DNA from 2 places in the Anaerorhabdus sp. genome. Region 2 is predicted to be linked to the other one. Evidence: a T-box and tRNA genes for the amino acid it is inferred to sense, from the RefSeq annotation. Region 2 holds a T-box; the other holds one or more tRNA genes.
What was found. The T-box of region 2 lies ahead of cysS (cysteine--tRNA ligase). A T-box ahead of a tRNA ligase gene usually reads a tRNA of that ligase, here a tRNA-Cys.
Positions count from the first base shown of each region.

Region 1: it has a tRNA-Cys gene. The T-box ahead of cysS (cysteine--tRNA ligase) is inferred to sense a tRNA for this amino acid. The anticodon was not compared.

Region 1 covers NZ_JAVXGL010000105.1:197-5,389, reverse strand. Annotated here, with positions in the region: gene RSB60_RS10610 (amidohydrolase) at 334-1,962, shown strand; tRNA gene RSB60_RS10605 (tRNA-Leu) at 2,213-2,299, opposite strand; tRNA gene RSB60_RS10600 (tRNA-Cys) at 2,310-2,384, opposite strand; gene RSB60_RS10595 (ABC transporter substrate-binding protein) at 2,492-3,571, opposite strand; gene RSB60_RS10590 (ABC transporter permease) at 3,540-4,364, opposite strand; gene RSB60_RS10585 (ABC transporter permease) at 4,364-5,149, opposite strand; partial or broken gene RSB60_RS10580 (ABC transporter ATP-binding protein) at 5,149-5,193, opposite strand, start outside.
Region 2 covers NZ_JAVXGL010000001.1:2,589-21,845, reverse strand. Annotated here, with positions in the region: gene RSB60_RS00120 (PTS system mannose/fructose/sorbose family transporter subunit IID) at 1-320, opposite strand, end outside; gene RSB60_RS00115 (PTS sugar transporter subunit IIB) at 348-827, opposite strand; gene RSB60_RS00110 (PTS sugar transporter subunit IIA) at 846-1,238, opposite strand; gene RSB60_RS00105 (PRD domain-containing protein) at 1,541-3,907, shown strand; gene RSB60_RS00100 (amidohydrolase) at 3,932-5,125, opposite strand; gene RSB60_RS00095 (hypothetical protein) at 5,316-6,500, opposite strand; gene RSB60_RS00090 (amidohydrolase) at 6,487-7,707, opposite strand; gene RSB60_RS00085 (MalY/PatB family protein) at 7,711-8,901, opposite strand; gene RSB60_RS00080 (helix-turn-helix transcriptional regulator) at 9,168-9,827, opposite strand; gene RSB60_RS00075 (flavin reductase family protein) at 9,888-10,388, opposite strand; gene rplA (50S ribosomal protein L1) at 10,500-11,177, opposite strand; gene rplK (50S ribosomal protein L11) at 11,181-11,603, opposite strand; gene msrB (peptide-methionine (R)-S-oxide reductase MsrB) at 11,801-12,892, opposite strand; gene nusG (transcription termination/antitermination protein NusG) at 12,985-13,557, opposite strand; gene secE (preprotein translocase subunit SecE) at 13,559-13,744, opposite strand; gene rpmG (50S ribosomal protein L33) at 13,757-13,915, opposite strand; gene RSB60_RS00040 (sigma-70 family RNA polymerase sigma factor) at 14,019-14,633, opposite strand; gene rlmB (23S rRNA (guanosine(2251)-2'-O)-methyltransferase RlmB) at 14,648-15,367, opposite strand; gene RSB60_RS00030 (Mini-ribonuclease 3) at 15,369-15,752, opposite strand; gene cysS (cysteine--tRNA ligase) at 15,752-17,086, opposite strand; T-box leader at 17,121-17,306, opposite strand; gene RSB60_RS00020 (hypothetical protein) at 17,339-18,055, opposite strand; gene RSB60_RS00015 (GYF domain-containing protein) at 18,141-18,332, opposite strand; gene RSB60_RS00010 (helix-turn-helix domain-containing protein) at 18,347-19,257, opposite strand, start outside.

The sequences.
Region 1 (5,193 bases), on a different contig from region 2:
CTAAGCATTCATTATTCTATGCATTATTGCACTCGCTCCAACAAATCATTCTACTTTTATCAACGTTTACATTGCTTTTAATTATATAAAAATCAGAAAAAATTGAAATTTAATACTAATTTCCAACAAAAAATATCATAATTAATTACCTAGCATTTTTTGAACAATCAATTGAAAGAGGTAAATTACTCGCTTTTTTAGTTTTATGCTATTATTTAAATAAGGAGAATGCAAGGTATTATAATTGTATAAATGTCAAAAAAAACAAAGAAATAAGATGTAAATACATTGATTGTACTTATTCATTACACAAATTATTTGAAGGGAGAAAATATGGAAAAAATATTTTATAATGGAACAATCATTACAATGGATGAAAAGAACAAAGAAGTAGAAGCAGTCTATGTAAAAGAAGGAAAAATTGCACAATTAGGAACATTTGAAGAAGTAAACAAATTGAAGAATGACCAAACTGAAATGATTGATTTAGAAGGAAACGTTATGTTTCCAGGCTTTATTGAACCCCATATACATTTAGACTTAGCTGCAATTATTGATCGAGCAAATTACATTGGCGGCATCAAATACGCAAAAACTGAAGATGTTTTAAATGAAATAAAACGTGTTATCGCAGAAACACCAAAGGGAGAATGGATTTTTTTCTTCGGTCTAGATTATTTAATTAATCGTGATCTTCCAAAAATGGATCGTAAATATTTAGATCAATTAACTAAAGACCACCCTCTATTTATCATCATCCAATCGATGCACACAACTTACGCCAACTCTTTGGCTTTAAGTGAATTAAAATTTAGTAAAGATACGAAAGACACAAGAGATGGTCACTGTTTCAAAGATGAAAATGGTGAACCAACTGGAGTCTTAACTGAACAAACCTTCGCACTAATGTTTCTCAGTAAATGGATGCAAAGTATAAATGAACCTATGGATACTTATTTCCTAAATAAAGCAAAGCAACTTGCAGCAGTTGGTATAACAACCTGCTGGACTGCAGGAATGATGCCACTTATCGAAAATCACAATCAGTTTGTATGTGACATTATAAATAAAGATGACTGTCCAATTCGACACGACTATGCAATCACTTATCCTAATTTCTTATCAGGTGCTGAAAGCCTAGACCGTCTCATCCCAAATCACCCTAAATCAAAATTTACCGGTATCAAATTTTGGTTTGATGGATCTCCATATACTGGAAACATGAAAATGTTTGATAATTATTTGGAAAACGAAATCATGCAAGACCGTTTATATGTACCTAAAAATCAAAATGGTGAATTTCTATTTGAACAAGAAAAAATGTATGAACTTATAAAAGAATATCATAATAAAGGAATCCAAATTTCTGTGCACTCGCAAGGCGATTATGCCGGCAAGGTAATCGTAGATATCTTTGAGCGTGTTCTAAATGAATTTCCAAGAGCTGACCATCGTCATCGTTTAGAACACTGTGCATTTTTAAGTGAAGAAGATACTAAACGATGCGCTAAATTAGGAATTCAATTAAGCTATCATGTCAATCATTTGTATTATTATGGCGAAGCCTTAAATGATTTAGTTGTTGGTGAAGATAGAACTAAAATTGCAGTTAACTGTCGCTGGGCATTGGCTAATGGAGTAAATTTCTCTTTGCATACGGATGATCCGATGTATTCCGCTAACCCTCTTCGCTTAGTATGTACTGCATCTACACGAAGAAGTCGCGCTGGTAAGGTATTCGGGCAAGAATATACAATACCTGTACATGAAGCTTTAAAAGGCATCACAATTAATGCTGCATTCCAATTAAATCGTGAAAAAGAAATCGGAAGCATCGAGATTGGAAAGTTTGCAGACTTCACAGTGATTCAAGAAAACCCATATAAAGTAGATCCATTAAAAATTGGTGACATCAAAGTAATTAAAACTTATTTAGATGGAAATGAAACGAACATAAAATAATCGATTATACTCAAGTGACCAATTTATTTTAATCCCGCTAAAGTAAACAAATGAAATCAGAAAAAACATTTGTATATGAAAAGCGGGATTTTTTTATTTGTGATGCATTAAAATGTCAATTTCTAGTAAACTTACCAAAGTATCAGTTGAGATGATTTTAATAGGATTCAATTATCTTGTTTACAAAATTCGCCAAAATAGAATAAAAAAACGACATATCTATAAAGATATATCGCTTTTTAATTAACGATGGTGGGGATAATGGGACTTGAACCCATACGATGTTGCCATCACCGGATTTTAAGTCCGATGCGTCTGCCTATTCCGCCATATCCCCGAGTCATATTTGGAGGTTCCTGCCGGACTCGAACCGGCGATCACAGAGTTGCAGTCTATTGCCTTACCAGCTTGGCTAAGGAACCAGTTTCTTTTCCGTGCTTTATTATTATATAGTAGTGACTATGAAAAAGCAACACCAAATTGAACTTTTTTCACAAAGAAAAAGCGAGCTATTTAAACTCGCTACATCTTATTGATTTTTAACTTTAATCCACAAATCTGAAAGTATTTTCTTCATTGCTTCATTATGATGGAAGTATTCATCATTTGGATTATCTGTACGTGGTAAATATGCAACATTACCTTCAAATTCGCCACCAGCCGCAATCATTTCATCCAAAACATTTTTATTTGAACTTGCATATCCAACTGTTGCAGAATTATCATATGACGCATCATCAGTCAATATGAAATTAATAAACTCATGTGCTAATGCTGGACATTTTGCATTCGCAGGAATAACCATTGCATCTACCCAAACGTTTGTTCCTGACTCTGGCATATAGTAATCCATCTCATCATTTTCAGAAAGAATATAAGCAGCATCGCCACTATAAACAACCGCTAAATCTTTTTCGCCATTAACCATACTATCAATAACTTCATCTGTTACATAAGCAGGATTAACATTTCTATCAAGTTCTAGTAACCATTCATAAGCTTCATTAATTTCATCAAGATTTTCAGTATTCATTGAATAGCCTAAAGCTTTTAATGCAATCATGAAACTATCTCTTTCAGAATCATACATATAAACACGATTTGCATATTTACTATTTTTTAACACATTGAATCCTTCTTTTTCAACATCTTGAGGATCTACATTATTTTTATTGTAAACAATGCCTACACTTCCCCAAAAGTAAGGAACTGAATATGTATTATCTGGATCATATGCTGTTGCCATAACACCATCATATAAATTCCCTTTATTTGTGATTTTATTCCAATCAATTGGTTGAAGTAATTTTTCGTCAATTAATCTTTCAATCATATAGTCAGAAGGAACTAATACATCATATTGGCTACCACCAAGTAATTTTGTATACATAACTTCATTTGAATCAAACAAAGAATAGTTTACTTTTACATTGTATGCATTTTCGAAATCTGAAATTACACTTTCACCAACATATTCTCCCCAGTTATATACATTTAATACATCACAACCATATTGTGCTATTGGATCAACATCACTTTTTTTAGAACCACATCCTGTAAGTGATAATGCCAAGATGCTACATAATAGAGTTACTAAAATCTTCTTCATTAATTTTCTCCTTTTTCTTTCTATCTCTAATCATCGGTACAACATTAACACCAATTAGTACAATCGTAATTACAAATACGATAATTGAAGATAATGCATTAATACTTGGATTAATTCGTTTATACATTGTGTAAACATATATTGATATATTATTGACACCAGGACCTGTCGTAAAGAATGAAATGATGAAATCATCAAATGACATTGTAAATGCAATCAATGCACCCGAAACAATACCTGGAGTAATTTGTGGAATAATAACTTTGATTAATGCTTGCCAAGGTGTACATCCTAAATCCAATGCAGCCTCAGCCAAGTTATTATCTAACTGCCTTAATTTAGGCATAATACTTAATATTACATACGGAATACAAAAGGCGACATGCGCAATTAAGAGTGTTGTAAATCCGGTTTTAATTTGTAGTGAAGTAAAGAATAACATCAATCCAATTGCTGTTACAATTTCTGGATTTAACATTGGTAAGTTATTTACTTGCATTACTGTTTCTTTTAAAATCTTACGTGATTTACTTAATCCAATTGCTGTTATTGTCCCAACAATTGTTGAGATGATTGTCGCAAGAACAGCGATAATCACGGTATACCAAATTGCTTCCATCATCGTGCGATTCGCAAACATCTTTTCATACCATTGTAGTGAGAATCCAGTAAAATTCGTCAAACTTTTAGATTCGTTGAATGAGAAGATAACTACGTACAATATTGGTAGATAGAAGAATGCTAACATCAAAATCAAATATAAATTTTGTGGTAAGTTTTTAATTTTTTTCATTAGTCACCCACCTCTGCACTTTCATAATCTAATTTCTTTGTGATAAACATTGAAATCAAGATGATAATTGCCATGATAAGTGAAATTGCTGAACCAAAGTTCCAATCACCTGTTGAAACAAAATAATTCTCAATCAAGTTACCAACTAATACAAAGTCTCCTCCACCCAACAATTTTGGAATAAAGAAACTTGATACCGCTGGTAAAAATACTAATGTAATTCCTGAAATAACTCCAGGAATTGATAATGGAAGTACAACACGTTTAAATGTTTCAAATCGGTTTGCACCTAAGTCTTGGGCTGCTGCAATAAGACTTGGATCCATTTTTAATAATGAAGTATAAATTTGAAGTATCATAAATGGTATAAAGTTATATACCATACCAATATATACTTTCATTTCTCCTGATATAGGAAAATCTAATAAAATACCGCGCCATGCATATGTACGCACAAGCATATTTATCCACATTGGAAGTGTAATTAATAATACCATCATTGTTCTTTTGTTAGAATTCAACTTAGACATAAAGTATGCAGCTGGATATCCGAGCAAAATACAAATAATTGTTGTAATAACCGCTAATTTTAATGAGCGCCATAATACATTAGGGAATATACTATCACTAAAGAAGCGAGCAAAGTTTGATAAAGTAAATTGTAATGTTAATACACCATTTCCTTCTTTTGTGAATGCATATAATACAATCAATAACATTGGAACAACAATAAATATTGCTGCCCAAATCATATAAGGGTAGACTAGCCTAGAAAAGCTTTTCATTAATAGGTACCTGTTTTACTCATGACATGAATATCTTCTGGTTC
Region 2 (19,257 bases):
ATGGTACCAAGTAATCCTAAAGGAACTGCAACAGCCATTGATGCTTCAATTGGTTGTCCCCCTACAATTCCTAATGATGTAGCAACGATACAAGCTAATGTTGAATCACTTGATAGTGATCCACCTGTTGATAAGCTGCCCATATACATTAAGTTAACTGATGCTCCAATTTGTGTACCTAGTACTGGATTACCTAAAATTAATCCTACGAAGAATCCTGAAACCATTGGTTTACACAAGGTGAAGAATCCTACCCCAATCAGTGTTGAACTTGCTAGGAAATAGATTAAACTAATTAATATAGCTTGAATCAGACTCATATTTTATCCCTCCTTATGAGTTTATAATTATTTCATTATCTTTAATAAATCGATTGGTTTATCATCAGGTACCAACTGGAACACAATTTCTACCCCGTGATCAATTAATCGTTTCATACATCCAACTTCATCATCATTTGCGAATACATTTTTAACAAATTGTTTACGCGTATTGTTAGACCCCATACCGCCAAGAATAATTTTTTTAATATTTATTCCTTGATCAACTAGCTCTTCTAGTCTTTCTGGAGTTTTAACAAGAATTATGACATCATTACCTTTTGGATTATCTTCATTTAGCCATTCCACTGCATCAGCAGGTGTTTTAATCACAAGTTCAATATTAGTTGGTGCTGAAGCTTTATAAATTCTTTGCATCATTATATTATTGCTTAATGCTTCATCAATAATTAAGATTGATTGTGCTTTAATTGTTTTAATCCAAGCTGTAATAACTTGTCCATGAATTAAACGATCATCGATTCGTGCGAGTACGACATTTTTCATATTTTCACCTCCTGCCTTTTATATAATCTCGTTTATATAGACAAAACTTGTCGGGCCAATTTCTTTGATTGTTTTGCAGAGCTCGTCTATTCCCATGATTTTTCTTGATGTTACAATTTCTAAATAAATAGGTAAGTTTATACCTGTTATGTGATGAAACTTATATTTGTCCATTAATGATGAAACTACATTAAATGGAGTTCCATACATTAAATCTGTTAAAACCAATACGCTTGACTCCTCCGTTCCTTTTTTGATTGCTTCTTCAATTATTGCTTTGAACTTATCAATATCATCACCGGCATGTAGTCCAAAGGCTTTTACATTATCCACTTCCCCCGCTATAAGTTCGGCACTCTTCACCAAGCTTTCCGATAATGTTCCGTGGGATACAACAATTATTTCGATCATAGTTTTTTTCCACGATTTCCTTTCTTGAGTACTACGTTACAGCACCAATTTTTTTAAGTCAAAATTTGTGAAATTATCACAAATTTACCTTGTGTGTAATTAAAATTGCATAAAAAAAGCCTTTTACTTGGCTTTTGTATGTGAAATATTTAACATTTGACACTGATTACCTTTTGTGTGTAATATTAAATCAATTACTACAAGAACTTTTACACACAATGTACAATTTATGATTTAGTTATCTACCTATTTGTCCAACTATTAACAAAATTCTGCACGAATTGTTTTGAAAGGAAAATAATATGAAACTATCTAATCGTGAACAAGAAATAAGAGAGTACATTTATAATCACACCGAGAAACAGGTAAAGAAGAATAATTTAGCCGATATCGGTCAAGATGCTCAAACAATCAGTAATGAGCTTTTTCTAGACCGTGCCAATGTTTCTAGAATGCTCAACAAACTTTGTCGAGAAAATTTAATTTCTAAAATATTAGGAAGACCTTCGCTCTTCTTTTCAAAAGAAGTAATTAATAATCACTATCCTAACTTTTATTGTTCTGATGTTTTCCCAACAAAAGACAATTTTCTTCAATCAATTAATGAGGAAATAGAAGAAGCTATTTCTAGCATTGATCCTTTCAAAACCGTTATTGGTTATAATACCTTTGAAAGTCTATATATGCCTATTCAACGAATGAAAGCAGCTATCGCTTATCCTAACAATCCGCTTCCTTGCATTATTTTTGGTGACCGTGGTACTGGCAAGCAATCACTCATCATGCGCTTATTTGAATATGGGATGGCTAAAAATATATTTCGTAATACTTCTGATTTTGTAGAATTTAATTGCCAAGACATCGATATAAATGACATTGTTAATGATTGGTTTAAAAATAAAAAATGCAATAATAAAATGATTGTATTCTACAACTTTGAGAATTTGAATTCAACCAGTCAATTTTATTTAGGCCGTCTTTTATCAAATTTAAGTATGTATAAAAATTATAACTGCAGTATTGTCTTAGCTACAAGTAGTAGTCGTTTTGCTGAGAAGTTTAAGTATAGACACCTTGTACCACTTATCATCAGAATCCCCACGTTCGAACAAAGAACAATTAAAGAAAGAATGTGTCTTGTTCTCGATATTCTCCAAAAAGAAGCTGACAATATTAACCGCACAATACAAATCACAAAGAATGTATTAAACTGTTTTATCATGTCAATCTATAAAGAAAACATTTTCGAGTTAAAGCGCGAAATAAAAATCGCCATTGCCACAGCCTTGCTTAATCACAATAAATCACCGCTTGAAATTACCTTTGATGATTTAAGTGATGAACTACTTATTCATATTGCTAATGTAAATAATCATATCGACGAATTAAGTAACATTTATTCATTGCTTAATAAAAACTACTTTGCAATTACACCCCATGTAAATAGCCCTTATCGCAAAATGATTTTCGGTCAATTACTCTATGTCTCTAAAGATCAAATTGCACTGGTTGATTCAAATGAAGCTCTTAAAAATGAAATTACTACGATTTATGAATTATGTAGTTTAAGTATTAAAAAAGCTCTCAACACACCACTAACCACCTTAACTGCTTCCTCTACACGTGATTATTACTATTTATTGAATGAAACATTAAGCAATGAGTCTTTCACAAAAAATGATCAGTTATATTCTGGCTTACTAACACACATTAGTGAAGTCATTGAAAGCTTGAAAAAACTAAGTTATCAGTATTATAAAGTAAATAATTTAAAACTCAATCCTGCTATTATGACTACACTTGATACTGTAGAAAATTTATTAAATACAACTTACAATGTGGAATTACCAGAACAAGAAAAATATTTTTTAAGTGAATATATCTCGCTCGCAAACTGTATTGCAGAAAATCATGAGATACCATTATTATTAATATTCTCTAATCCAAGCACTACAAAAAACTATTCCCTCTTTATCGATTCATTAAAAACTCCAGTAAAACATTACAGCATTGATATTGGTTTATATAATTTTGTAAAAAAGAAAAATGAACTTATCCAGTTATTAAATAAAATGGAGAGTACCGTAGGAATACTTGTTCTTACAGATGAACGATTGTCTGATGAAATTATGAACTGTATTAATGAACATTGCACTCGTGCTGTTTATGTTGAAAACACAAGCATTCATACCATTCCTCAAATTCTTAAAAAACTTGAAGATAAATCTACCCTCATTGAAGATTTCAAGGATTTCAATAATTCAATTTTAGATGAATCTATTGATATGAACAATCTCGATATTCTTGACTTGATACGAAATGAAATTTTGATTAAGTCACTTTCATTTTTAAATCCAGATAAAGTAATGCATCTTGCAAAAGAATCTTTTGATGGAATTATTAATGACTTAGATATTATCTACGATGATATCCTCATGGTAAAATACATTGTACATATGGCCTTTGTCGTTGAACGCATTATTCGCAATCAACCTGCTAGTTATAAGAAAGTGAATGAATTTGTAAGAAATAATGGTGATGTATTAAAAATATTAGAAAAGAATGTTGAGGATATAGAAAATCAATTCGGTATTAAAATACCATTGAGTGAATTAGTTTATTTATGTCAAATCTTTATTGGCGCAATGGAAAACAAGCGTGCTAATTAAATAAGTCGAGCCTATTTGCTCGACCTATTTTTTTGCCGCATAACTTATAGCGTACCCTACTGTCGCTTTAACCCCAACAAGTAATGCATCTTCATCTATATCAAAAAATTCACTATGATGTTCAGCCCCAGCACCTTTCTCATCGTTTTTGATACCTAAGAATGCGAAGATAGATGGATATGTTCGTGCATATGTAGAAAACGATTCTGAAGCTAGCCAAGGAACACAGGACGCTAGACACGATGAATCTATAAAACTAGGTAATACTTGTTTTGCGAATTGACTACATTTTGCGTCTGTTTTAATTGGTCTTCCTAATACACGTGTTATTTCATCAAACTCAACACTACATCCATACATAGCCGCTGTATGCTCACATACCGACTTAAATGCTATTACTGCCTTATTGCCTTCTTCTTCATTAAAGAAGCGGAAAGTACCTAGTATTTTCGCTTCATCACTGAAGACATTCATTGTTCCTCCGCCTTCAATTGTTGTAATGCCCAGTGTTACTGTTTCATTCGCATCAATTTTATTTTCGAATACACCCGCCAAATTCACAACAATATTGGCAGCTACAAATACGGGATTCTTTGATAAGTCAGGTCTTGACCCATGTCCACCCTTACCAATTACTTTTACAATTGCCCCGGCAATACCAGCCATTCGTGGACCTTCATCTACACATATTTTTCCTGATTCAAGTTTATTGTAAACATGGATAGCCCACACCGTATCTACTGCTTTATCACTTAAATAATTAATGATTGGTACTGAACCTTTTTTTCTCCCCGATTCTTCTCCTTGTTCAAAACAAAAGTAATAAGTACCAACAAGTTGATCTTTAATTTGTTTTAATACTTTCATACTTGCAAGAAGCATAGCCGCATGAGCATCATGTCCACAAGCATGGCATGTATCTGGATTATTTGAGATACATGTCCTTTCATATTTCAAATTCCTTTTGTTTTCCTTAACTGCCAACGCATCAATATCCGCTCGCATTGCAACTACTTTCCCAGGTCTTCCCGTCTCTAGTCTTGCTACTAATGACGTCGTAGAAACTATCTCATAATCAAATCCCATGTTTTCAATTTCATTTTTAATAAACGCAAACGTTTGAACTTCTTCATCACTAATTTCAGCTAAGCGATGTAATGTTCTTCTTGTTTCAATTACATATTCATTAACTTGCCCAAATTCTCTTTCAAACTTCATTATTACCCCTCCTCATTAATTTTTAGTTCTATAAATTATTATTTAAAGTCATCTAAGATACTTGCATTATAGTCTCACAAAATTAAAAAAGAAAGTGTATTTAACTTTCTTCATTTGGTAAAATTTGTAATTTTCATACATTTTTTAACAATTAAATAAGTTTAACTTTACACTTTCTTCATTTGTAACCTTACAACATTTTAACTAAGAATCCTGCAACTATACAACTCACCAAAGTCACTGCAACAACACTTCCAATTATCATTTTAGGTAGCATTTGTTCGGTTAAATATGCCTTTTCTTCTTCTGTTTTTGCTACAACCGCAACAGCTTCATTTGTTAAATTATAGTTGTATGGAAATCCTAAAAAGCAATTCAATCCAATCGCTGAAGCCATCCATGTAGAATACCCAAATTTCTTACCTACTGGAATTGAGAATATCAATATTCCAATTGTCGCAATGATTAATAATCCAAATACAATCACTACCATTTGACCAATTGATGCTGGCGTTGTATCCGCAAACCCTGACATAAAACTCGCAAATAGAGCTAAGTTCAAAATCCCTGCAGAATCTGCTTTATTCATCGGATTCGGAGGTATTATTCCAATTTGGCTTGCAGTTATACCCACAATAATCATAATAATGCTTCGATCAACAACACCGTTTAAAAGCTTAAAGATAATTAGCCCTAAACATCCTAAAACACCCATGATTGTCAAATAATAAGTAGGTGTACAAATTTTCTTTGGAACATATTCATAGATTCGTTTTTTCGAAGTTGCTTGATCTTGTGATTCTTCACCTTTAACTTCATGAATTAAACTTGGATTCTTTCTAATTTCTTCTGCTAATCGTTCTCCTTCTTTACGTAAGAAGAAGGCAGTTACTGGGAAACCAACAAATCCTTGCATGATGAAGATAACAAAGGCAACTACACCTAATGAATTTTTACCTAATGCAATTGCACCTTCATTCATAATCATTGCAGCCATACCTCCACCTGTTAATGGTGCTGCACCGATGATTGCGATTTCTTTTCCAAATATTAAAGTTCCTACCGTTAACACAAGTGCAAGTATTCCAGCAATTGCACATAATGTTGTCACTACTACACGCCAATCTTTAATTAATGATTTGATATTAAACATTGATCCTACATGAATAAGAATAAACAGTTTACATATTTCAGCTACCACATTCAATCCTGAAATCGAAAGAATATCTTTCGGTAAAAATGTCCAGTATCCAAATAAGAATAGTGTTGCGACAATAAACATTTGTGGAAGTTTACCTCCTGTTTTCGAGGAAATAATTTCACCAACAAGCATGATAACTGCAATTACCGCAAATCCTGTACTAAGATCCCACATCTATTTTCTCCTCCTTATTTATCTTAGCGAAACTTGTTGCATAACCAACTGTTGCCTTAACCCCTATCATTAAAACCTTTTCATCTATATCAAAAAATTCACTGTGATGTTCTGCTCCCGAGCCTTCTTCTTCATTATCAATTCCTAAAAACGCAAAGACAGATGGATACATACTTGTATATGCTGAGAATGATTCTGACGCATACCATTTATCACAAGAAGTTATACAATTATCTCCAATAAATTCTGGCAGACTTTTCTTAGCGAACTCACTGCATTCTTTATTCGTAATAACTGGTACACCTAATACTTTTGTTTTTTCATCAAACTCAACAAAACAATCGTACATCGCAGCCGTATGTTCACTCACATTTTTAAACAAATCAACCGCTTTTCTTCCTTCTTCAACATTGAAGAATCTAAATGTTCCTGCAAGTATTGCCTCATCACTAAATACATTAGGTGTTCCACCACCTGTTAAAGTAGTAATTCCACATGTCACAGTCTCATTCGCGTCAATTCTATTGGTAAACACACCACCTAAATTAACCAAAATATTCGCAGCTGCATAAACAGGATTATTTGATAAGTCCGGTCTTGAACCATGTCCACCTTTACCTATCACTTTAACCATGGCACCCGCAACACCTGCCATTCTTGGACCCGCATCAACACATATCTTTCCAGCTTTTAATTTGTTATAAACATGAATCGCCCAAACGGTATCTATACATTGTTCATCTAAATAATTGAGTATTGCCGTAACACCTTTTCTTCTTCCTAATTCTTCTCCTTGTTCAAAGCAAAAGTAATAAGTTCCTACAAGTTCATCTTGTATTTCTTTTAATACTTTCATTGACGCTAATAGCATGGCAACATGGGCATCATGGCCACACATATGACTAGCATCTGGACGATTAGAAATACATGTTCTTTCACGTTTTAAATTATGTTTATTTTCTTTGACAGGGAGACCATCAATATCCGCTCGTAATGCAACCGTTTTCCCATTTCTTCCTGTTTGTAATTTCGCAACAACCGTAAATTCTTCAACAATCTCGTAACTAAATCCTAGTTTTCTAATTTCTTCAGTAATGAATGCAAATGTATTTTTTTCTTGATCGCTTGGTTCAGCTAATCGATGAAGCTCTCTTCTTGTTTCAATTACATAATTTTCAACATGTTCAAAAGCATCTTTAAATCTCATACATTATTCCTTTCTTTTTGTTTCTGCCCATTTTGCTAGTCGTCTTAAACCTTCTAACAAAACATCTGTTGGGCATGCAATATTAATTCGTTCAAAGCCTGTTCCTGCTTCTCCAAAGATGTATCCTTCATCAAAGAAAAGTTCACAGTCTTCAATCATTGCTTTTTCTAATTCTTCATTATTTAACCCAAAGGCTCGCAAGTCTAACCATTGTAAATAAGTTCCTTCTAATGGGTATACTTTAATTTCAGGTATATGTTCTTTACAAAATTCTTCCACAATATTTTTATTCTCATTGATTTTCATTATTAATTCTTCTAACCATAAATCACATCGCGTATACGCAAGTTCACATGCTTTATAACCTAATGTTCCACAGCTTAGAAATGCTACTTCAAGCATTGCACTTTTCATACGTTCTCTTAAATTTTCATTCTTAATAACTAAATTACTTGTCTGCATCCCTGCTAAGTTAAACGTTTTTGATGGAGCTGTGCACACGATACATTTATCCGCAACCTCATCAGAAAGTGTAGCCATCACAGTATGTTCATACCCTGGCATAATCAAATCAAAATGAATTTCATCAGAAATAATTAACACATCATACTTTAGGCAAATGGCCGCTACTTTTTCTAATTCGTCTTTTGTCCACACTCTACCAATTGGATTGTGTGGAGAACAGAATAACAGAATTTTATTCTTTGCATTGCTTGCTTTGAGTTCTAAATCTTCAAAGTTAATTTCATAATGTCCTTCATTATCAACAAGCGGATTTTCAACAATCACGCGGTTGTTCATAGTAACACATGCAAAGAACGGATAGTATACTGGAGTCATAATGATTACTCCATCACCTGGGTTAGTGAAGCCTCTAATTGCGTGTGCAAGTGCTGGTACAACACCTGGTGCTGTCACAATCCAAGATTTATCTATCTCCCAATTATGATGACGATTCATAAAATTCACTACCGAATCCAAATAATTCTCTGTTGGACTTGTATATCCTAAAATAGTTTCATCTAAATATTCTTTCAAGCCTTCAATAATCTCAGGAGCATTTTTAAATTCCATATCCGCAACTGAAAATGGAACTATCTCTTTTGAAACATTAGGTTTCTTTTGTATCATACCTAACCATTTAGAGGAACCTAATTCACTTCTATTTATGAGTGTTTCAAAATCATAATACATATACTACCTCACTATATTTTTATAGTTTCCCTTTCTACTGAACAGATAAAAAAGTCAGAAAAGCTCAAACAAACCATAATTAAAAGAATGTTTTAGTTAAAACATTTTTAATTAATGAATTGTAAAATATCAATCTAGGGAAATTTCCTTATGGGACTTTCTAATACTTTCTTAGTTCTATTCCATAGTTTAATTATAGTGATAATTTTTTATCACGTCAATAATTTTTTATTATCCATTAAAAAAGCTTAACTGATTTCTATCAATTAAGCATCTTTAGTTTTCTTTAAATATCGATAAATACTTGCTTCTGATGAATGAAGTTGAATAGCTGCTTCACTTACTGCTCCTTTTAACAAGAACACTCCTTGTTTTTTTAATTCCTCTATCAATAACATTTTTTCATCAAAACTTAATCGTGCTACTGGTAGATTTTTCTTTCTAATAATCGGTTCAATTATATTGCTTATCACAGTAGAAATATCTTCGGTGAAATATTCTACATTCGCCTCTTCAACATAATTATTTGTATCCACAATATCAAACAATTCTTTTAGTTCATCATTAATTTTTTTAATACTCTTATTGATATGACCAATATTGAAATTAATACATAATAATCCAATAAGTTTACCTTTATCATTTTTTATAAAAAATGTTGAACTACGTAATACATTATCACCTGATAAACCTTTATAGTTTACTTCATAATCTGAATTCTTATATTTTTCATCACTAATAAATCGTAATGCTAATTCACTGAGTGGTGCATTTATTGTTCTTTTAGAAATATCTCCATTTTCTAAACACACTAATTTAAGTTCATCATTCTTTATCTCATGGATGGCTACTTCATAATCTTTACCTAGACAAGCAGCTAAAAACTTTGCTATTTTCTTATACTGTTCAATCAAAATATCATCCATATTATCCACCCTTTTATTTTCTATTCATATTATAACATAATTTATATTGATTGCTTTTTACTACTTAACCAAAACACTCATAATTTCTGCAGTATAAGCTCGATGAAAATCTTTGTCTGGATAACATTTATTCATGATATCATTATCTACAAAATTCTCTTCTTTTAAATCCACTTCATATAGTTTTCTACAAACAAAAACAAGCTTTGCTTGATCTATCACTGGTGTGTTATCCACAATTGAAGTAGTAAAATTACAATGAGTTAATTTATCTTCATTACGTCCTGAAGCACTTCCTAAATACGCAAGTTCTTTCCGATAGTTATCATCAAAAAAGGCTAGTGAAAACGTATCTTCTTGATTAATAAATTCATACGTATAGCGTTGTGGTCTGACATAAACTGTAACTACATCTTTGTTCCATAAGTGTCCCATTTGCACCCAACTTACAGTCATTCCATTTACTTTATCTTTAGCATTTACTGTTATTACTCCCCAGTCCTTCGAAATCAAATCAAAAATATTATTATCTAACTCTGAAATACCAATAGCTTTTAACATATTATCGCTCCATTCTAACCCTCTCTTTTTCTATTTTAACACAATAGATATCCACCAGCCTAGTTGATAATTTTACGCAAAAAAAAGAATGTCTTTCGACATTCTAATTTACTATTCTACTGTAACTTTTACGCCAGGACCCATTGTAGATGCAAGAGTCACTGATGTCATGAAGATACCTTTAACTGCAGCTGGTCTAGCTTTAGCGATAATATCATATAAAGTTTTGAAGTTTTCAGCTAATGCTTCATCAGTAAATGATACTTTACCAATAGCTACATTAATGTTTCCTTCTTTATCAACACGGTATTCAATTTTACCTTTTTTGATTTCATTAACAGCTTTAGTTACATCAACTGTAACTGTTCCTGTTTTAGGGTTTGGCATTAATCCTTTAGGACCTAATACTTTACCTAATTTACCAAGCTCTCCCATCATATCAGGAGTAGCAACGATAACATCAAACTCAAACCAACCTTTTTTGATTTCTTCAAGAATTTCTTTTCCACCAACGAAATCTGCGCCAGCGTCTTTAGCTTCTTGTTCTTTTGCTCCTTGAGTTACTACTAAAACTTTTTGTGTTTTACCTGTACCGTTTGGAAGCACGATAGCTCCACGGATTTGTTGATCAGCATGACGAGGATCAACGTTAAGGTTGAAACATGCTTCAATTGAAGCATCGAATTTTACTGTACTTGTCTTTTTAGCAAGTGCAATCGCATCTGTATAGCTATATGTTTTGCTGCGGTCAACTAACTTAGCAGCTTCTAAATATTTCTTTCCTGCCATTTCTTAGTCCTCCATGCCTTCTACAACAATACCCATGTTACGTGCTGTACCCGCAATAATACGCATAGCAGCTTCAACATCATTTGCATTTAAATCTGGCATTTTATATTCAGCAATTTCTCTACATTGATCCACTGTGATTTTACCAGCCTTAATAGCCTTAGGGCTTCCTGATGCTTTTTGTACTTTTGCAGCTTTCTTAATTAATGATGCTGCAGGTGTTGTTTTTAACACGAAGTCGAATGACTTATCTTCGTACGCTGTAATAATTACTGGTACGATATCTCCCCCACGATCCTTAGTCGCATCGTTAAATGCTGAACAGAATTGTGGCATGTTGATACCAGCTGATGCTAATGCTGGTCCTGGCTTTGCTCCACCAGCTGCAAATTGAAGTTTGCAGATTTTCGCAACTTTCTTACTCACTTGACATACCTCCTTGTATTTGTTTGTCAGTGCAGTGGTACAATGGACTAGTTGCAGTCCTCCCACGCATAGAATGCACATGTGTGCATTAAAAATGATACTCCAATATAGGGTAATCGTCAACTATTTTTTGCATTTTAGCCTATAAAATAAGGTGTTTTTAATTATTTACCCACTTTTTAATCAAAATTGAAAAATCACTTAAAAAGTTCCAAATACTCGCCATATCCTTCTTTTTCTAAATCATCTTTCGCAATAAATCGTAGAGATGCACTATTAATACAATAACGCACTCCATTTGGTGAAGTTGGATCATTTTCAAATTTATGTCCTAAATGTGAATTACCTACTCGACTTACTACTTCTATACGTTCCATTCCAAATGATGTATCCTCTTTTTCAACTATTGTATTTTCGTCAATTGCTTTCTTAAATGCTGGCCATCCACAACCACTATCATATTTATCAAATGACGTGAATAAAGGTTCTCCTGTTACCACATCCACATAAATACCTTCTTCAAAGAATTCATCATATTCATTATCATAAGGTTTCTCTGTTTTCGCTTGTTGTGTCACGGCATATTGTTCAGCAGTCAAATTTTCACTAATTTCTTCTGCACTTGGTTTTTGATATTTTGATGCATCAACGACCATATTCTTCACACGTTCAAACTCTGCTTTAGAAATATGACAATATCCTGTTGGATTTTTATCTAAATAATTTTGATGATATTCTTCAGCTTCAAAGAAATTTTCTAGTGGTTTAACTTCAACTGAAAATTTATTTGTTCGTTGCTTTTCAATTTCTACAATTTTTCTAATTGTCTCCATTGATTTTTCATCGGTATAATAAATTCCAGTTTGATATTGTGAACCAATATCGTTACCTTGGCGGTTTTCAACTGTTGGATCCACCACTGAAAAGTAAGCATATAAAATTGTATCTAAGCTTACAATACTTGGATCATATTCAACCCTTACTGTCTCTCTAAAACCTGTAGTTCCTTGCTTAACTTGATCATATGTTGGTGCCTCAATTGTTCCATTTGCATATCCCGATACGCCTTCAATGACACCTGGTATACTTTGTACTAATTTTTCAACACCCCAAAAGCATCCCCCAGCTAAATAAATAACATTTGTATTCTCTTTTGGTACATAATTATTATCTTTTCCAATTTTATTCACGTCATAAACCTCCTTTATTTTATTATCTTGATTTTCGACTGTGCATGCACTAATCAGAAAACTCATACCTAACAGGATTATAATTATTAGTTTCTTCACATAACACCTCCTGTATCTATAGAATAAGCGTTTTATTTCTCAGTGCAATTATTATGCTCAAGAATTAAAAAACGCTACTCAATGAGTAACGTTTATAGATCTGCTTTAACTAAATCTGTGTACGAAATATCTGTAGGAGTTTCACGTCCAAATAGAATGGTAAGTACAGATGCAACTTTAGTTTGGTCATTCATTGCATTAACTTTACCTTCCATACCGCTAAATGGTCCAGATAAGATTTTAACAGTATCGCCAACTTTAAAGTCAACATTTACAACTGTTTCTCCTAAACCTATTCTTCTCAAGATTGAATCAATTTCATCTGGAGATACTGGGAAAGGTTTAGCCCCTCCTCCTGAAGAACCGATAAATCCTGTAACACCTGGTGTATTACGAACAACATACCAAGCATCATCTGTCATAATCATTTCTACAAAAAGATACCCTGGGAAAAGATTATGCATTTTAGTAATTTCTTTTCCATTCTTGTATTCAATTTCAGCTTCTTCTGCAACTAGAATTCTGAATAGATAATCTGTAATACCCATTGATTCAACACGACGTTCAAGATTTTCTTTAACACGGTTTTCATGACCAGCATATGTATTTACAACGTACCATCTTTTCTCAGTTTCATCGATAAAATCTTTATTTATATCTGTCATACTAAGCTCCTATTCCAATCACTTTCAAGAAGAATGTAATTAAAAACTCACAAACTACGAAGAAAGTTCCAAAGAATACAATAAATAATAAAACTTCTGCCATAGTTGACATTAATTCTTTTGTCTTTGGCCAGCGAATACGTTTCGCCTCTTTCATAATGCCGTCAAAACTAAACCATTTCAACATATCGTTGACCTCCTATTTCGTCTCTTTATGAAGTGTATGTGTACCACACTTCTTACAAAACTTGTTTAACTCAAGTCTTTCAGTCGATGACTTCTTATTACGATGAGTTGTATAATTTCTAGACAAACACACCGTACAAGTTAATATAACTTTATCCTCTTTTGTTGCCACTATTAAAACAACTCCTTTCGGTTTCTATGCTTATTTACTCTAACATAAAGGTTTAAACCCGTCAATAAATACTGTTTCAATTAAAAACGAGGTTCCCCTCGTTCTATTTATAGACTTTTTCCTTAATATTCCGTTTTATCTTTTGAATATGATTGTCATACTTTTTTAAAGAAAATTGAAGATTCTTTGCAGCTTCATTATAGGTTACATCATCTAAATAGTAATAAAGCACTTGTTTATCTACATCACTAAACCCTGCTAGAACCTCATTCACCCGCATCACGGCCTCTTTATAGTCCAAATGATATATTGGGTTACCACAATCATTTTCCGTGCCGAAATGATCTAAATATGTTGATTCACAATCATCCTTGATTATCGCATCCAAAGACAATGCATATAGATTAGCTGCATTTGATTCACGCAAATAATGTCGCATTAATGTTTTTACTCTTCGTGATGCACATGTATAAAAATACGTTCCAAAACTACATTCTTTATTTTCGCGATAATTCCAAATTGCGTTATAAATTACTTCTAGTGCTTCCGCCACAAATTCATCACGATAAATCTCACAAAAAGTATTTTTAGCAACTGCATCTGCCGCAATCTTCGCCATATATGCTTCATATTTTTCAATCAAAAAATATAGCGCTTGCTCATCCATCTGTCTGCAATAATAGAGAAGTTCATAATCACCCGGCATTGTACTCCACATAAGCTTTCTCCCTCTTATAAAGGAAAGCGTTTATTATATACCTCATACAACAATATTCCACAAGCAACTGATGCATTGAGAGAAGAAATCTCCCCCACCATCGGAAGTTTAACCATATAATCACATTCTTCTTTAACAAGACGAGTTATCCCTTTACCCTCGTTGCCAATAACCACAACAAGTGGGGTATCATATTGCGGTTGACGATAATCTTGAGCATTCTTCATATCCGTTCCAACCACCCAATAACCTTTTTGCTTAAGCATCTTAAGCGTTTGGGTACAATTAGTTACCATCGCAACTTTTACCGTCTCAATGGCACCTACTGAAACTTTCGCTACAGTTGGTGTTAATCCCACCGCATTATTTTTCTTAATGATTATTCCATCAACTCCCACCGCATCTGCAGTTCTTAGTACCGCACCTAAATTATGCGGGTCTTCCAACTCATCCAGTAAAACCAACAAGCCCTTTTTATCACTAGGAATAGAATCTAGTATTTCTTCGATTGTATAAGTTTTATAATCATCAATATTCGCAATAACTCCTTGATGATTTCCATTATTACTTAACTTATCCAAGTATTTTTTATCTACTTTTTCTACTCGTATTCCCTTGCGTTTAGCTTCTTGTTCAATCTGCTTTTGGTCGCCTGATATGTACAATACATTTATCTTCTTATTGTCTTGAAGTATTTGTTGAATAACGTTTTTCCCATAAACATATTGTGCCATATTACACCTCCACCATGGTCTTAACTTTGTCCCAACACAAATCAATTCTATCCATCATTTTTTCCATAAACCAATATCCTAATACTGCTTCAAATCCTGTTGAGACACGATATGTAGCTACATCAGTATTCTTTGGAACACTGTCGCTTTTAAAATTTCTGCCTCGTTTAAAGATTTCCAATTCTTGTTCAGTGAAAAATTTCTCTTCTTCAAGTTTATAGTAAAAAGCTGCTTGCGCTTTTGCACTTACAAATTTCACACTTTTTGTCTGCAAATCTTTAGCACGTGCATATCCTTTTTCAATTAAATATTCACGTACTTTCAATGACCATATCGCATCACCCAAATAAGCAAGCGTACTTCCTGAAACTTCATTGCTTCGCATTAAACAAGTCCTCTTTCACTTAGTTGATTACGATAGGTATCCGCTAATTCATAATTCTTCTCTGATTTGGCTTCATTCCATTTCGCAAAAACAATTTTATCATCATCAGTTAATGGTATTCGGCTATATTCAATACCTAATACTTCTAACATCTTCTCCAAGGTTACCGCATATTTACTTACTTCATTTGAATCAATTTCCTTCACACGTAATACTTGATTTAGTTTTTTCACTGTTTCAAAAATAATAGCGTAAGCATTTGGTGTATTCATATCATCATTCATTTGATCTAAAAATTCACGGTAAAGTTGAGTATCAAATTCTACCCCTAATTTCTCATTCATTAATCCTAATTTAATGTTTGCTTGTTTATAAGATGTCATAACTTTGTCTAATTCTTTTTTTGCTGTTTCAAATACCTCATCACTAAAATTTAGTTCCATACGATAATGTGCAGATAGCATTACCCAGCGAACTAGTTGTGGACCGTAAATATTTAACACATCTTTTGCAAGTGTAAAATTACCAAGTGATTTACTCATCTTGATACCATCAATATTAATCATTCCATTATGCAACCAAAAATTCGCAAGTGATGTATCATGAATTGCACGACATTGTGCAACTTCATTTTCATGGTGCGGAAATCTTAAATCTGTACCCCCACCATGAATATCAATCATATTTTTCCCAAACTCTTTTTGGATCATTACGACACATTCAGTATGCCAACCTGGGCGACCTTCTCCCCATTTTGTTTTCCACTTAATTCCCATATCCGTATTTTTCCACAATGCAAAGTCGAGCGGTGATTCTTTCTTTTCATTCTCATCGATTCTTGCACCTACTTGTAAATCTTCAATGTTTTGATGCGAAATTTCTCCATAGGTCTTTACACTATTCACGCGAAAGAAAACATCCCCATCAACTTCATAAGCGTGGCCTGATTCAATAAGTTCATCAATAAAATCAATAATATCATCCATTGTTTCAGTTACTTTAGGTGTTTTATATAAGTCATGTGCATTTAGTTTATGACGCACATCGTTATAAGCTTGTATATATTCTTGTGTAATTTCTACTTCTGGTCTATGTTCTTCATGGGCTTTTTTTATAATCTTGTCGTCGACATCTGTATAATTTGATACATATTTTACATTGTATCCTTCCGCTTCAAATACTCGACGTAATGTATCAAACACAATAATTGGTCGAGCATTTCCAATATGTATATGGTTATAGACCGTTGGTCCACATACATACATGCTTACTTCCCCTTCAACGAGCGGTTTGAATTCTTCTACTTTTAATGTTCTTGAATTGTATAAACGCATATTTTTCTCCTCCATATAAAAATGGCATCTCTTTTAAAAAGACGCCATTGCGTGGTTCCACTTTTCTTACTTCTCAATCTCTTAACGCGAGTCACGTCTTACCCTACATTTCGGATAAGCCCTCATAGATGCATTTCAAATAAAGTCTACCCAATTGTTTCACCAACCCAATTGTCTCTAAAGATTTTGTTTATTCTACTCTTCTTGTCATCAGTTTATTTAAGTATAGACTACTATAAACTATGACTCAAGTCAATTTTCAACGTGCTTAACTCGACGAAGTTGTACTTTTTCTAACCAATCTTTTTGTTTCTTCATCGAAATATATCCAATAATAGACACAACGAGTGCCCCTGCCGCATCAACGATTAAATCTTTCATTGTATCTGCCAGAGCAGCTCTACCAATAAGCTGTGTACCATTTTCTAACATGAATTTTTGCATATTCAATCCTAAAATACCATCAAATGTAAATTCATAAATTTCCCAAACAACACCTAATGTTACAGCAAAACAAAACGCAAAAATTGCAACAAATAACGGACTTAGATTCATTGGAACTTTTTCACTTTGGTTCAATAAGCTTACAAATGAAAACCCAAGTGCTCCTAACATTCCCCCACTAAACGTGTGCAATATTGTATCCCAATGATTTACATTGTAATAAAAACTTCTTACTTCTCCTAAAAAGATTGCACAGTATAGAAATACGACATAAAGAATCATCATATAACTCGGTATTCTTACTTTAAATCTTTTTTCAAATATACTTGGTAAAACCATCGCAAGCAATCCTAACAAGCATTGCGCAAACATAAGTGTATATTCCGATTTTATTCGCACATATTCCATTCCTGGTTCAATTGTTGCTGGAGCAACAATGATACGATACCCTATAAAAATCGCTGATATCATCAAACTTATAAACACAAATATATAGAGTACTTTTTCCCAATTTATTTTTTTCATATTCTCACCTGTTTAATATTTTACATAACTTACTCAAATCTTACAACTAAAACGATGAAGGAGCGGTTTTCACCACTCCCTCTGATTATTCTTCTTCCTTTACTGGAATATAGAAACTATAGACACTATCCACAAGACGCATCCATTTTTCCATATCTGGATTCCAAATTTCATACTCCTCATCCACAATTTCTTGGCGAATTAGACGTATCAATTCTTCTTCCGTAAATGGTCCACCTTTACGTTTAGAACTTCTTACATACCATATTTTATCCATATTCTTATCTTCCTCTAACTTTTAGGTGTACAAGTACTTGTATCTGGGTTCCAAGTTCCACCCGCTGTATGACAACCCTCTTCAGTTGTTGTATCTGGTGTTGCAGTTGGGGTTGGGGTTGGCGTCGGTGTTGGAGTTGGCGTTGGTGTTGCCTTTTTCATATAACGAACTGTAATTTCTAAATTCTTATCCGCTATCTTTCCTTCAACCGTCGCAACAGATGGTGAATATCCATCAATTGTTGGACTCTTAACACTATAAGTATCCCCTGAATTAAATGTACCTGTAAATTGTTGATAAGCTGTTGAACCATTATCATCGTATACATAATTAATTGTTAACGTATATGTTGGAGTTGGTGTTGGTTCTGGTGTTGCTAGCGTAAATGTAAATTCTGTTGTGAATGGTTCAGAATTCATTTCTTTATCAGTATTTGATGCTGCTGTAATGGTTATTGTATATTTTTCACCATCTTGGAATTTAGATTGATCAATACTCAATGATGCTTCTACACTCTTTGCAACATATTCAGGATTTGTGCTTATTTTAACTTCGTAATAATCAGCACCTTCTACTTTGTTCCAAGAAAGTTTAATTTTTGTTTTATCTTGTGAAACTTGAACATTAGTCACTTTTTCTAATTTTTCAACTTCGCCAGAGATAGATGTATTTTGATAAACAGAATAAGCATTATTACCTGCACCTACTAAAACTCCTGCCGTTGTATAAGCAACGATAGTATCTCCATTCGCTGCAATACTTCCAATTCCTGTCCACGCATCCACAATTTTCTTAATTTCTTCATTACTTGTAGCAATTTGAATTTTACCATCATTTCCTAATCCTACTACAAAGCCATTTCCTACTGCAATTTGAGAAATGTTTTTAAGGCTAGAAACGTTTGTTGCAGTTCCTGTTAATGGAA